2 regions of the Streptomyces sp. NPDC017940 genome follow, and region 2 is predicted to be linked to the other one. Evidence: riboswitches for the same ligand, from Rfam matches in the RefSeq annotation. Region 2 holds a riboswitch; the other holds the start of a gene.

The links. Region 2 has a riboswitch for ZMP and ZTP ahead of glyA (serine hydroxymethyltransferase). Riboswitches for the same ligand answer to the same signal wherever they lie in the genome.
Region 1: linked by a shared signal. The riboswitch ahead of ACH4DX_RS07325 (bifunctional 5,10-methylenetetrahydrofolate dehydrogenase/5,10-methenyltetrahydrofolate cyclohydrolase) and the one ahead of glyA (serine hydroxymethyltransferase) in region 2 are both predicted to bind ZMP and ZTP.

What each region holds. Positions count from the first base shown of each region.
Region 1 is NZ_JBIRHJ010000002.1:272,980-279,943, forward strand. It holds gene ACH4DX_RS07315 (carboxylesterase/lipase family protein) at 1-786, opposite strand, end outside; gene ACH4DX_RS07320 (trypsin-like serine peptidase) at 1,157-2,329, shown strand; ZMP/ZTP riboswitch at 2,432-2,518, shown strand; gene ACH4DX_RS07325 (bifunctional 5,10-methylenetetrahydrofolate dehydrogenase/5,10-methenyltetrahydrofolate cyclohydrolase) at 2,609-3,445, shown strand; gene ACH4DX_RS07330 (DUF5825 family protein) at 3,497-4,150, opposite strand; gene ACH4DX_RS07335 (RiPP maturation radical SAM C-methyltransferase) at 4,222-6,141, opposite strand; gene ACH4DX_RS07340 (hypothetical protein) at 6,246-6,374, opposite strand; gene ACH4DX_RS07345 (alpha/beta hydrolase family protein) at 6,397-6,964, opposite strand, start outside.
Region 2 is NZ_JBIRHJ010000003.1:629,946-636,909, reverse strand. It holds gene ACH4DX_RS12875 (BTAD domain-containing putative transcriptional regulator) at 1-504, shown strand, start outside; gene rocD (ornithine--oxo-acid transaminase) at 766-1,968, opposite strand; ZMP/ZTP riboswitch at 2,235-2,325, shown strand; gene glyA (serine hydroxymethyltransferase) at 2,367-3,635, shown strand; gene trpS (tryptophan--tRNA ligase) at 3,828-4,865, shown strand; gene ACH4DX_RS12855 (2'-5' RNA ligase family protein) at 5,022-5,603, shown strand; gene ACH4DX_RS12850 (decaprenylphospho-beta-D-erythro-pentofuranosid-2-ulose 2-reductase) at 5,644-6,399, opposite strand; gene ACH4DX_RS12845 (FAD-binding protein) at 6,485-6,964, opposite strand, start outside.

The DNA.
Region 1 (6,964 bases), on a different contig from region 2:
CCGGAGCGCGGCGGGGGTCGCCGCCGCCACCTCCGCGAGGGTGGGCGCGACCGCGAGCTCCGCCGCGACGGCGGACCCGATGTCCGCGGCGAGGTCCGTGCCGTAGAAGGGACCCGGCACGCTCTGTGTCACCGCCCTGCGGAAGAGTCCCGCCGCGCGGGGCATGGCGAGCAGGGCGGCGATGGCGCCCGCCCCCGCCGACTCCCCGAAGACGGTCACCCGGCCGGGCTCGCCCCCGAACGCGGCGATGTTCTCCCCCACCCAGCGCAGCGCGGCGACCTGGTCGAACAGCGCGCGGTTGGGCACCGCGCCCTCGAACTGGCCGTAGCCCTCCGCACCGACCCGGTGGTTGAACGTGACGACGACCGTGCCGCGGCGGGCGAGCTCCGTGCCGTCGTAGGCCGGTCCGTCGGAGGTGCCGATCATGTAGACACCGCCGTGTATCCACACCAGGACGGGCAGCCCGGCCCCGGCCGCCGGATCCGGCGTCCACACGTTCACCGTCAGCCAGTCCCCGGTCCCCTCGGCCAGGCCGTCGGGCTCCGCGGCCATGCCGAGCGCGAGGGACTGCGGCGGGCTCTCGCCGAAGGTGTCGGCCCGCCGTGTCCCCTCCCAGGGCGGGGCGGGCTCCGGCGGCGCCAGGCGCAGCGCACCGACCGGCGGCCGCGCGTACGGGATCCCGCGGAAGACGGCGACCTCGCTCCCCCACTGCCCTTGGAGCGTGCCGCCCTGCACGCGGACGACGGGCGGCCGCGGCGCGCCGGGCGGGGTACCGGGAGCTGTCACGTCATGGGCCCCTTTCCTGCCGGGGATTCAGCGTAGGCGGCGCAGGACCGTGACACCACGGGGCGCCAGGGGCAGTTCCCGCGGCGTGCCGGGGACGTGGGGCGGGAGCCCTGTTCGGCCGTCCGCCACGGCTCCGCCATGCGGCAGGGAGTTCCGGGTGGGGTCGCCGCGGCGCTCGGTCGGGGCGACCGGCCGCCCCACTCGCCCATCTCTGACCGGCACACGTCTCACTTTTTGTCATGTACAGACCTATCCTCAGGGGTCGTCAGTGCCCCGTACGGAGTCGGCGTCGGCCTCCCGAGCGCTCGGAGAAGCCGACGCACACCGGCACGCCCGTGCGCGGCAGCTCGCCCCCACCGAGGAGACATCTGTGTTGAAGCGCCTGTTCATGGCCGCCGCCCTCGCGGCCGCGGCCACCCTGGTACCCGCCGCGCCGACGTCGGCGGGCGACGCCGCCCCGGCACGCGCCGAGGCCTCGCCGGTCCCGGCCGTCGGCGAGGAAAGAGCCGTCGACATCGCCCTCAAGTCCGCCGGGAACCGGACACGGCACGAGATCCGGCACCCCGGAGCGGCCTACGTCAAGGTCCACTTCGCCCGCCTCGCGCTGGCGCCCGGCGACCGCCTGACGGTGGCCGACCCGGCCGGACGCGAGGTGCACACCTACCGTGCCGACCCCACCCGGGGGGCCGCACCGCGCGGCGACGCGAGTTTCACCCGGCACGGCCGTGCCGGCTTCGCCGCGATGTCCGTGGACGGGGACACCGCCGTGGTCACCCTGCACACCCGTAGGGGGCGGGATTCGGCCGCGCGCATCGACCGGTACTGGCGCGGCTACACCGGGGCGGAGATCGACGCCAGGAACCCGCGGAGCGTGTGCGGTGCCGACGGCCGCCGTGACGCGGTCTGCTACCGGACCAGCCATCCGGCGCAGTACGCGGCGTCGCGCGGGGTGGCGCGCATGCTGAAGAACGGCAACGGCTGGTGCACCGCCTGGCGCGTGGGCCGGGGCAACCACATGATGTCGAACAACCACTGCGTGAAGAACCAGGCCGAACTCGACACCATCGAGGTGCAGTTCGACTACGACTGCGCCACCTGCGGCGGCAACGACCCGCGCCCCGGCACCAAGGTCGGCGCGAAGGCCCTCCTGCGCACCTCGCCGAGCCTGGACTTCACGCTGTTCGACGTCGACGACTTCGACCGGATCACCCAGTTCGGCACGCTGTTCCTGGAGAACCGCGCGCCGGTCGCGGGCGAGGCGACCTACATAGCGGGACACGGTGACGCCAGGCCCAAGCGCATATCGATCTACGAGGAGCGCGACGGCGGCGCCCTGTGCGGGATACGGAACGCACAGCTCGGCACCGAGGACGTCGGGTACAACTGCGACACATCGGGCGGCAACTCCGGCTCCCCCGTCCTCGCCTCCTCCTCGCACAAGGTGATCGCCCTGCACTGGGGCGGCTCCTGCCCGAACAACATCGGCACCCGCATGGACAAGATCTACCCCCAGGTCCAGGACCTGATCGACAACCGCCCCTAGCCCCCTGCCCCCGTGCGCGGCCCCCGGCGGGAACACTCCGGCCGGGGGCCGCGGCGGCGGCCCGCCCGACCGCCGGGTCACAGCGCGGTGGGGCTAGAGTGGTCTGCGGGCCGTGACTGGCGCTTGGGTGGAGTACCACCGGGGAGCGGTCTGACACAGATGTCGATGCCGTGCGCCTGGGCGACTGGTCAAGCACGCCTGGAGGCGGCCATGTCCCCCACCACGTACGGCACCCCCGCGACGGTCCCCACGGCCCCCGGCTCGGGCTCGGCCCGGCTCATGGACGGCACCGCTCTGGCCCGGCGCGTCGTCGAGGAGACCGCGGCCCGCGCCGCGGAGCTCACCCGTCGCACGGGCGCCGCGCCCTGTCTCGCGACCGTCCTCGTCGGCGAGGACCCCGCATCGGTCACCTATGTGCGCATGAAGCAGAACCGCTGCACGAAGGCGGGCATCGCCTCGCGGCACCTCGCGCTGCCCGCCGCGACCACGACGGGGGAACTCGTCGACACGCTGCGGGCGCTCTCCGAGGACCCCACGGTGCACGGCATCCTGCTCCAGCACCCGGTCGGCGACCACATCGACGAGCGGGCCGCGTTCGAGGCGATCGCGCCGGAGAAGGACGTCGACGGCGTCACGCTCAGCTCGTTCGCCGCGATGAGCTTCGGCAGGCCGGGCTTCGTGTCGTGCACGCCGGGCGGCATCGTGCGGCTCCTCGACGCTCACGACGTGGACCTCTCCGGCAAGAACGCCGTCGTCGTGGGCCGCAGCGCGATCCTCGGCAGACCCGTCGGGATGCTGCTGCTCGCCCGCGACGCCACCGTCACCTACTGCCACTCCCGTACCGCGGACCTGTCCGCGCACCTGCGCGAGGCCGACGTCGTCGTCGCGGCCGTCGGCAGGCCGCGGCTGATCCGCGGCGCGGACATCAAGCCCGGCGCCGTGGTCGTCGACGCCGGATACAACGCGGGCAACGTCGGGGACGTCGACTTCGAAGGCGCCCGTGAGCGGGCCTCCCTGATCACGCCGGTCCCCGGTGGCGTGGGGCCGATGACGATCGCGGTGCTCCTGGCCCAGACGGTGGACGCGGCCGCACGGCAGCTCGGGGCGCGCGCCTAGGTGCGGGCGGCCGGCCCGGGACCTCGGGCCGCGTCCCGGGCCGGCTCCCCCTCAGATGGCGATCGACTGCTGGAGCCAGCGGCTGACGCGGTAGGGGAGCCACCAGGCGTACTCCCCCACGTCCAGGACGAGTTGCTCGGAGCGGAAGTCGTCGAGGGCGGCCTGCGGCACGGTGTCGGCGCGGGCGCCGTGGTCGAGCAGGTCCACGGCCCTCTCGTACTCGGGTTCGTCGGCGGTGAAGCGGCGCAGCTCCCCCCAGCGGCGGTCGCGGATCTGGAGGAAGCCCGGGCCCTTGCGCCACAGGCACTTGCACAGGTAGTGCCCGCGCCGCCAGGAGCGCAGCGACTCCTCGGCGCTCTTCGGGCCGAGCAGCGCGGCGGGTGGCTGGAGGTGGCTGAGCACCCGCCAGGTCTCCCCCGCGTCCGGGGCGAGCCGCAGGTCCCACTCGACCATCACGGCCCGCGCTGTCAGGTCGCGTACGAGGCTCAGGGCGTGCAGGACCGCGGCCGGTTCTTCGGTGGCGGTGAGGTCGACGGGCGCGGGCAGCCGCACCCTGCGGGCGCCGAGCTCCCACAGGCGCGCGGCCTCGCCCTTGGCAGGACCGGGCAGTGGCACCTCGCCGAGGAACATGCCGGGCAGCTCGCACGCGGCGGGGTCGTAGTCACGCCAGGCGAGGAGCGTCGGCGTGGTGAGGGTGGGGGTCATCGGACTCCTGGTGGTTCCTGGGGGGCCTGGGGTGCCTGAGGTTCCTGGGGTGCCGGGATCTCCCGGGCGGGTCAGGCCGGTTCGGGGACGGCGGCGCCCGCTTCCGCGGGTTCGGCGTGGATGTGCCGCATGAAGTCCAGGCGGAGCAGGTCCTCGTTGACCGCGGCCGGGGCGATGTGGACGTACTGACCCGCGTCCGCGAAGACGATGCCGAGGGCGAGCCAGGAGTCGAGGAGTTCCTGGACCTGCTCCTCGTCGCGGGCGGCGCCCGGCACGCGCGCGGCGGCCTTGCGGGTGAGGGCCGAGGTGCTGTGCGGCTGGTCGAGGAGGCGGAAGACGGCGAGCTCGAAGGGGTCGGTCAGCTCCATGGCCCGCCAGTCGAAGGTGCGTCTGCGGCTCACGAGGACGATGCGCTCGCCGTGGTCGTCGTGGGTGAGGCGGGCGTCCGTGTGGTGCTTCTTCCAGTCGGCGAGTGCCGCGTTGAGGGCACCGACCGTGGGCTCGCCGATGCCGCGGGCGGGCGCCTCGAAGACGTACGCCATGTCGTACAGCTCTTTTTCGGGCAGGTCGTAGGTGAAGCGGTAGTGGGCCTCGGGGCGCAGTCCTGTGAAGCCGAGCTCGGGGCGCTCGAAGTAGGGGCTGAAGCGCTCGATCGCGATCCGGGCGGACAGGTCGACGGGCGGGTCGAGGTGTTCGAGGGCGGGGATCTGCGCGATGACCGGGTCGTAGTCCTCGGCGCTCTCACCGGGGAAGCCGTGCAGATAGTTCCAGGCGACGGAGAGGCCGGTCTCGGCGCCGTCGCGCAGCATCCGGATGTTCTGGCAGCCGCTGACGCCCTTGTCCATCAGGTCCAGGACCCGGCTGTTGAGGCTCTCGATGCCGGGCTGTACGTAGATCAGTCCGGCGTCGGCGAGGGTGCGCAGCTGGCTGCGCTTCATGTTGGCCTTGATCTCGATGTGCAGGCGCAGGTCGTAGCCGCTGTCGATGATGCGGGGCAGGACGGTCGTCAGATAGCGCATGTCGAGGATGTTGTCGACGACGTACATGTCGAGGACGCGGTGGCGGCGGGCCAGGTCCATGATCTCTTCGTAGAAGGTGTCCGGGCTCTTGGAGCGGAACTCCATGAACGAGCCGTTGAGCCCGCAGAAGGTGCAGTGGTGCTTCTCGCCCCACCAGCAGCCGCGGGCGCCCTCGACGACCAGTTTGGGCTCCACCCAGTTGCGGGCCACCGACGCGGCGAGGCGCTCGAAGTAGCCGCTGTAGTCGGGGGGCAGGATCGCGGCGGGCGGCAGCGGCTTGGTCGCCATCGCGTTGGCGACGCTCTTCCCGGCCGCGTCGCGGTGGCAGAGGCCGGGGATGTCGTCGAGCGGGGTCCTCTCGGTGAGCGCGGTGAGCAGGCCGGGGAAGGCGGCTTCGCCCTCGCCGCGTACGACGTGGTCGACGAAGGGGAAGTTGCGGTGCACGGCGGCGCCCTGTTCGCCGTCGCAGTTGGCGCCGCCCATGACGGTCACGATGTGCGGGGCGAGTTCCTTGACCCGGCGGGCGGCCGCGAGTGCGGCGGTGTTCTGCTGGAAGGTGGAGGTGAAGCCGACGACGTCGGGTCCGTCCGCCACGATCTGCCGGGCGATCATGTCCACGAACTCGGGGACGGTGCGGTGCAGTTCGCGCGTCATCCTCATCCGCGCCGACTTCAGCTTGCCGGTCATGGTGGCGGTGAACTCGTCGTCGCGCCAGGCCGGGTCGTCGTAGAGGGCGGAGGAGAAGACCCAGTCCCCGCAGCCCATGAAGTACGAGGAGAGCGCGTAGTACTCGTAGTCGTCGCCGGTGAACTCGGTGCGCTCGGTGATCCAGTCGGTGAACATCAGGTTGGCGTGCAGGACCTCGGCACTGGCGCCGGGGACGCGCTCGTCCACACTCCGTTTGAGGATGCCGAGGGCCAGCGACGGCAGGTCGATGGGCGACCAGGGCATGTTGACCAGCAGTACGCGCATGGGCGCTCTCTCCTGACGGTGGTGAGGGCCGGCCGGACCCGGGGGTCCCGGCGGTGGTGCGGGCCGGCCGGACCCGGGGCGCCCCGGGTCCGGCCGGTTGAGGATCAGTCCTCGACGCTCTCTTCGCCGTCCTCGGCGTTGCGGAACGGGACGGTGACCGTGATGCCGACGCTCGGCTTCCGGTTCGTCTCGTCCTCCGCGAGCGGGTCGTTGTGGATGACGTCCTTCTGCATGGGCTCTCTCCTCTCGGTGATCTCAGTGCGTGACGGTGTGGTGCGCAGACCCCTCTCCAGGTGGAGCGGGGCGTCCTTGGGGGGTGGTGCGGGCGGTGCGGCGCAGCTCCCGGTCGAGGAAGAGCACGGCGCGGCGCAGCACGGCCACGTGGTCGCCGCCTTCGTAGCCGTCGTGCCCGGAGTCCAGCCACAGGGACTCGTACCGGGCACCGTTCGTGTCGAGGGCGGCGAGGTAGGAACGGACCTGGGCGGCCGGGCACTTGGTGTCGTGCGTGGCGGCGACGACCAGAAGCGGGTCCTGTACGCGGTCCGCGTACCGGATCGGGGAGCTGTGGGCGTAGCGTTCGGGCACCTGCTCGGGGGTGCCGCCGAACAGGCGCTCGTCCAGGGCCCGCAGGGCGGGGGTGGCCGACGCGTGGGCGGCGGCGTAGTCGGCGACGGGTTTCACCGCGACGCCGGCCCGCCACAGGCCCGGCCTGGTGCCGAGGGCGAGCAGGACGAGGTAGCCGCCCCAGGAGGTGCCCCACAGGCCGGTCGCGTCCGGGCGGATCAGGCCGCGCGCGGTGAGGTCGGCGTGCACGGCGGCGAGG
Region 2 (6,964 bases):
GGCGCGCGCCGCCGCGGCGACCTGGACACCGCCGAACGCCTGCTGCTGCCCTGGCTCGACTTCAACCGGCGCTTCGCCGTCACCTCCGGCGCCGCCCTCGTCCTCGCCCAGCTCGGCTACGTCGCCGAGCAGCGCGGTGACGCCGCGCGCGCCGAGACCCTGCACCGCGAGGGCCTCGAAGAGGCCCGGCGCACCGGCGACAACCGGGCCGTGGCCCTGGCCCTCGAAGGCCTGGCGGGCGCCCGCTCCCTGGCGGGCGAGCACCTGGCCGCCGCCGCCCTCCTCGGCGAGGCGGCGGCCCTCCGCCGGGCCGAGGGCGCCCCGCTGCCCCCGGCCGAACGCACCGACGTGGACCGCGCCACCGCCCGCTCCCGCGCCGCTATCGGCGCCACCGCGTTCGAGGCGGCGTACGAGAAGGGGGACACGGGCCGGGCGGCCCCGGCGCGGCCCTTTGGGGTACCGCGCCCCGTCGGGGGCGCGGGGAGGCACGCGGGCGGCCACTGACGGCCCCCGGGGTCCCGGGACCCCGGGACCCCGGGGCCCTGGGACCCCGGGATGGGCACCGCACATCGAGTGCCGTGTTCGGGCGAGGGCCGATGCGGTGGTCAGGCGGGACCGATGCGGTGGTCAGGCGGGGACCGACGCAGTGGTCAGGCGGAGACCGACGCGGCGGTCAGGCGGAGGCCGGTGCAGTGGTCAGGCCAGGACCGACGCAGCGGTCGGGCAGGGACCGACGCAGCCGTCGGGCAGGGACCGGTGCAGTGGTCAGGCGAGGACCGAGCGGAGCTGGGCGAGCCCCCAGTCCAGGTCCTCCTTGCTGATCACCAGGGGCGGCGCGATGCGGATCGTCGAGCCGTGGGTGTCCTTGACCAGGACCCCGCGCTCCATCAGCTTCTCGGAGATCTCCCGGCCGGTGCCGTGCGCCGGGTCGATGTCGACGCCCGCCCACAGTCCGCGCCCGCGCACCCGGGTGACCTTGCCCGTGCCCACGAGCAGGTGCAGCTCGGAGTGCAGGTGCTCGCCGAGTTCCGTGGCCCGCTGCTGGAATTCGCCGGACTCCAGCATCGCGACCACTTCGAGGCCCACCGCGCACGCCAGCGGATTGCCGCCGAACGTCGACCCGTGCTCGCCCGGCCTGAACACGCCGAGCACACCGGTGTCCGCCACCACCGCCGACACCGGCACCACCCCGCCGCCGAGCGCCTTGCCGAGCAGATACACGTCCGGCACCACACCCTCGTGCTCGCACGCGAACGTCCGGCCCGTCCGGCCGAGCCCCGACTGGATCTCGTCCGCGATGAACAGGACATTCCGGTCACGGGTCAGCTCCCGTACGCCGGGGAGGTAGCCGGGCGGGGGCACGAGCACCCCCGCCTCGCCCTGGATCGGCTCCAGGAGCACCGCCACCGTGTCGTCCGTGACCGCCGCGCGCAGCGCCGCGAGGTCGCCGTACGGCACGATGTCGAAGCCCGGCGTGTACGGGCCGTAGTCCGCGCGCGCCTCGGGGTCCGTGGAGAAGCTGACGACCGTCGTCGTGCGGCCGTGGAAGTTGTCCCTGGCCACCACGATCCTGGCGCGCCCGTCGGGGACGCCCTTGACGCGGTACCCCCACTTGCGGGCGGTCTTCACGGCCGTCTCCACGGCCTCCGCGCCGGTGTTCATCGGCAGCACCATCTCCTTGCCGCACAGCTCCGCGAGGCGCGTACAGAACTCGGCGAAGCGGTCGTGGTGGAACGCCCGCGACGTCAGCGTCACCCGGTCGAGCTGCTTCTTCGCCGCGTCGATCAGGCGCGGGTTGCCGTGTCCGAAGTTGAGCGCCGAGTACCCGGCGAGCATGTCGAGGTACCTGCGGCCCTCGACGTCCGTCATCCACGCGCCCTGTGCCGAGGCGACCACGAGAGGCAGGGGGTGGTAGTTGTGCGCGCTGTGCGCTTCGGCCGAGGCGATGAGTTCTTCCGTAGCAGACACGGGGTCTCCGTTTCTCGCGGTGCGCACGGGTCGCACGCTCCTTGCGGCACACATGGGTCCGGCGTCGGGTCGGGGCCGGCGGGCCTGGATTGTGGGCCTGGATCTCTGGACTGGGACTCCTGGGCGGGGTGCTCTGGCTCGGACCCCCGGGCGGGGCCCCCGGGCGGGGGTTCCCGGGCGGGGCCCGGTGCGGGCTCCCCTTCCCATCGTCACTCGCATTCTGGACGAGGGAAGCCGCCGGAGCGGCGTGACCGTTAACCTGGCCCTGACAGCACGGCGACTGGCGCACAGGGAATCGACCCTGAGGGAGCCGTGCGAGGCAACGCCTTCGAGGTGCCGCCCGCCTGGGCACCCCGGGACCCGACCGGACACCATCACCGCTCGCCCCGGAGGACGCCATGAGCCATTCCCGTCACCCCGCCCTGACCGCCGCCGACCCCGAACTCGCCGCCCTGGTCGACGCCGAGGAACGGCTCCAGGCCGACACGCTCCGCCTGATCCCCAGCGAGAACTACGTCTCCGCCGCCGTCCTCGAAGCCTCCGGCACCGTCCTCCAGAACAAGTACAGCGAGGGCTATCCCGGCCGCCGCTACTACGAGGGCCAGCAGAACATCGACCAGGTCGAGCGCCTGGCCGCCGACCGCGCCAGGGCCCTGTTCGGCACCGACCACGCCAACGTCCAGCCCTACTCCGGCTCACCGGCGAACCTCGCCGTGTACCTCGCCTTCGCCGAGCCCGGCGACACCGTCATGGGCATGGCCCTGCCCATGGGCGGCCACCTCACCCACGGCTGGGGGGTCTCGGCCACCGGCAAGTGGTTCCGCGGCGTGCAGTACGGAGTACGGCAGGACACCGGCCTCGTCGACTTCGACGCCGTCCGCGAACTCGCCCTGAAGGAGCGGCCGAAGCTGATCTTCTGCGGGGGCACCGCCCTGCCCCGCACCATCGACTTCGCCGCCTTCGCCGAGATCGCCAGGGAGGCGGGGGCCGTCCTGGTCGCCGACATCGCCCACATCGCGGGCCTCGTCGCCGGTGGCGCCCACCCCTCGCCGGTGCCGCACGCCGACGTGGTCTCCACGACCACCCACAAGACCCTGCGGGGCCCGCGCGGCGCGATGCTCCTGGCCCGCGAGGAGCACGCCAAGGCCATCGACAAGGCCGTGTTCCCCGGCCTCCAGGGCGGCCCCCACAACCAGACCACCGCCGCCATCGCCGTCGCCCTGCGCGAAGCCGCGGAGCCCTCCTTCCGCGACTACGCGCACGCCGTCGTCGCCAACGCCGGTGCCCTCGCCGACGCCCTGCTCGCGCGCGGCTTCGACCTCGTCTCCGGCGGCACCGACAACCACCTGGTCCTGATGGACCTCACGCCGAAGGACGTGCCGGGCAAGGTCGCCGCGAAGGCCCTGGACCGGGCCGGGATCGTCGTCAACCACAACACCGTCCCCTACGACCCGAGGAAGCCGTTCGACCCCTCCGGCGTGCGCATCGGCACCCCCTCCCTCACCTCCCGGGGGCTCGGCACCGCCCACATGGACACCGTCGCCGACTGGATCGACCGCGCGGTCCGCGCCGCCGCAACCGGCGACGAGGACGCCCTGCGGAAGATCCGCGCGGAGGTGGCCGACCTGATGGCCGCCTTCCCGGCGCCGGGCCTGCCGGTGACGTGAGCCCGGGGCCCACCGCCCCCGGGGCCCGGCCGGGCGTCGACCGACTCCCGGCCGGGCGGCTGCCGGGCCACGGCCCGCGGGAGGCGCCAGGACCCGTCCCCGCGCCTTCGGCGCACCGTACGGACCGAACCGGTCCGCGCTCGTCACGCACCAGTTCCCGACCAACGGGCGGCACCTGAGAGAATGCTGAGCATGGCCTCTGATCGTCCCCGCGTTCTCCCCGGCGACCGTCCTCGCGTCCTGTCCGGGATCCAGCCCACCGCCGGCTCGTTCCACCTCGGCAACTACCTGGGCGCCGTCCGCCAGTGGGTGGCGCTCCAGGAGTCCCACGACGCCTTCTACATGGTCGTGGACCTGCACGCGATCACGATCCCGCAGGACCCCGCCGAGCTGCGCGCGAACACGAGGCTCGCCGCCGCCCAGCTCCTTGCCGCCGGTCTCGACCCGGAGCGCTGCACCCTGTTCGTGCAGAGCCACGTGCCCGAGCACGCCCAGCTCGCCTGGATCATGAACTGCCTCACGGGCTTCGGTGAGGCCGGCCGGATGACGCAGTTCAAGGACAAGGCCGCCAAGCAGGGCGCCGACCGCGCCTCCGTGGGCCTGTTCACGTACCCGGTGCTCCAGGTCGCCGACATCCTGCTGTACCAGGCGGGCGAGGTGCCGGTCGGTGAGGACCAGCGCCAGCACATCGAGCTGACCCGCGACCTGGCCGAGCGGTTCAACGGCCGCTTCGGGGAGACGTTCAGGGTCCCGGCGCCGTACATCCTCAAGGAGACGGCGAAGATCTACGACCTCCAGGACCCGGCGATCAAGATGAGCAAGTCGGCGTCCACGCCGAAGGGCCTCATCAACCTCCTTGACGAGCCGAGGGCCACCGCGAAGAAGGTCAAGAGCGCGGTCACCGACACGGACACCGTGATCAGGTACGACCCCGTGGAGAAGCCGGGCGTCAGCAATCTGCTCAGCATCTACTCCACGCTCACCGGCACCGGTATCGCGGAACTGGAGCAGAAGTACACCGGCAAGGGCTACGGTGCGCTGAAGACCGACCTCGCCGAGGCCATGGTCGAGTTCGTCACCCCGTTCCGCGACCGCACGCAGGAATATCTGGACGACCCGGAGACGCTGGACTCGATCCTGGCCAAGGGCGCGGAGAAGGCGCGTGCCGTGGCGGCGGAGACCCTGGCCCAGGCATACGACAAGGTGGGCTTCCTGCCCGCCAAGCACTGAGCCCGACCCGGACGCACCCCGGAAGGACCCCGGGCCGAGCCCGGAAGGACCCCGGCCGAACCGGACCGGGCCACCCGCAGGAGCAGTACCCGCCGTACGGCGAGGCAGCCGCCGCTGCCCGCCGACCGCCCATCGACACGACGACAGGAGTACGACGTGGGGACCGTAACGATCGGTGTGTCGATCGCGGTTCCGGAGCCACACGGCAGCCTGCTCCAGGAGCTGCGCGCCGGCTTCGGGGACCCGGCCGCGCACGGCATCCCCACGCATGTCACGCTGCTGCCGCCGACCGAGGTGGACTCCGGCGCGCTGCCCGCGATCGAGCAGCACCTGGCCGCGGTCGCGGCCGCGTGCAGGCCCTTCCCGATGCGGCTGTCCGGCACCGGGACCTTCCGGCCCCTGTCGCCGGTCGTCTTCGTGCAGGTCGTCGAGGGCGGCTCGGCCTGCTCCTGGCTCCAGGAGCGGGTCCGTGACTCCTCGGGACCGCTCGTACGCGAACTGCAATTCCCGTACCACCCGCATGTCACGGTCGCCCACGGCATCGCCGAGGAGGCCATGGACCGGGCGTTCGAGGAGCTTGCGGGGTACGAGGCCGCGTGGCCGTGCACGGGCTTCGCGCTGTACGAGCAGGGGCCCGACGCCGTCTGGCGCAAGCTGCGCGAGTTCCCCTTCGGCGGCTCCACGGTGCCCCCGCAGGCGGGCGCCCCGGCGACGCGGGGCACGCTGCCCGCCCGCTGACCGGGCCCCGGGCGCCCGCCCCCGGCGGGGTGCACGCCGGTCAGACCGGCAGGCGGCGGAAGACCGGGCGCGGCACGTGGCGCAGCGCCGACATCACCACGCGCAGCGTCCCCGGCACCCACACCGTCTCCGAGCGGCGGCGCAGTCCCGTCTCGATGGCCTCCGCCACCGCGCCCGGCGTCGTGGCCAGGGGCGCCTCCTCGAGGCCCGCCGTCATCTTCGACCGTACGAAGCCGGGGCGCACGACCATGACGTGCACGCCGGTGCCGTGCAGGGCGTCGCCGAGGCCCTGGGCGAAGGCGTCGAGACCCGCCTTGCTCGAGCCGTAGATGAAGTTGGAGCGGCGGGCGCGCTCACCGGCCACCGAGGAGAGCACGACGAGGGAGCCGTGGCCCTGCGCCTGGAGCGCGCGGGCGCAGACCAGGCCCGCCGAGACGGCGCCGGTGTAGTTCGTCTGGGCCACGCGGACCGCGGCGAGCGGGTCGTCCTCGTCGCGGGCCTGGTCGCCGAGGATGCCGAAGGCGAGCAGCACCATGTCGATGTCGCCCTGCTGGAAGAGCTTGCCGAGGGTGGGGGCGTGGGACTCGGAGTCCAGGGCGTCGAAGGGCACCGTACGGACGTCGGCGCCCATGTCGCGCAGCTGCTCCGCGGCCTTCTCCAGGGCGGGCGACGGGCGTCCCGCCAGGTGGACCGTGCGGGTGCGGCGTGCCACCAGGCGGCGGGCCGTGGCCAGGGCGATCTCGGACGTACCGCCGAGGATCAGCAGGGACTGGGGGGTGCCGAAAGCGTCTTTCACGGGGGTCCTCCGGGGTCGGGGTGCGGTCGGGGTGCATGCGTCGCGCCGCGCGCTCGTCCGCGAACGCCGGACGGGCCGAAACCCCTCACAGGCGCAGGCGGCGTGAGAGGTCCGAGCGGAACAGGGAGTCCGGGTCCAGGTCCCTGCGCAGGGCGCGGAAGTCCTGGAGGCGGGGGTACATCGCGGTGAGGGTCTCGGGGCGCAGGCGTGCGTCCTTGGCGAGGTAGACGCGGCCGCCCGCGGTGGCCACCTCTTCGTCGAGCCTGTCGAGGAGCGGGCCGAGCCCGGGCAGGTTCGCGGGGATGTCGAGGGCCAGGGTCCAGCCGGGCATGGGGAAGGACAGCCAGCCGGGTCCCGCGTCCCCGAAGCGCTTGAGGACGGCGAGGAAGGACGGGCAACGGTGCGCGGAGATGCGGTGCACGATGCGGCGCAGGGCCTCCTCCTCGCCGTGGCCGACGACGAACTGGTACTGCACGAAGCCGCCGCGGCCGTACACGCGGTTCCAGTGCGGCACGCCGTCGAGGGGGTGGAAGAAGGCGGACAGCTTCTGGAGCTCGCCGGTGCG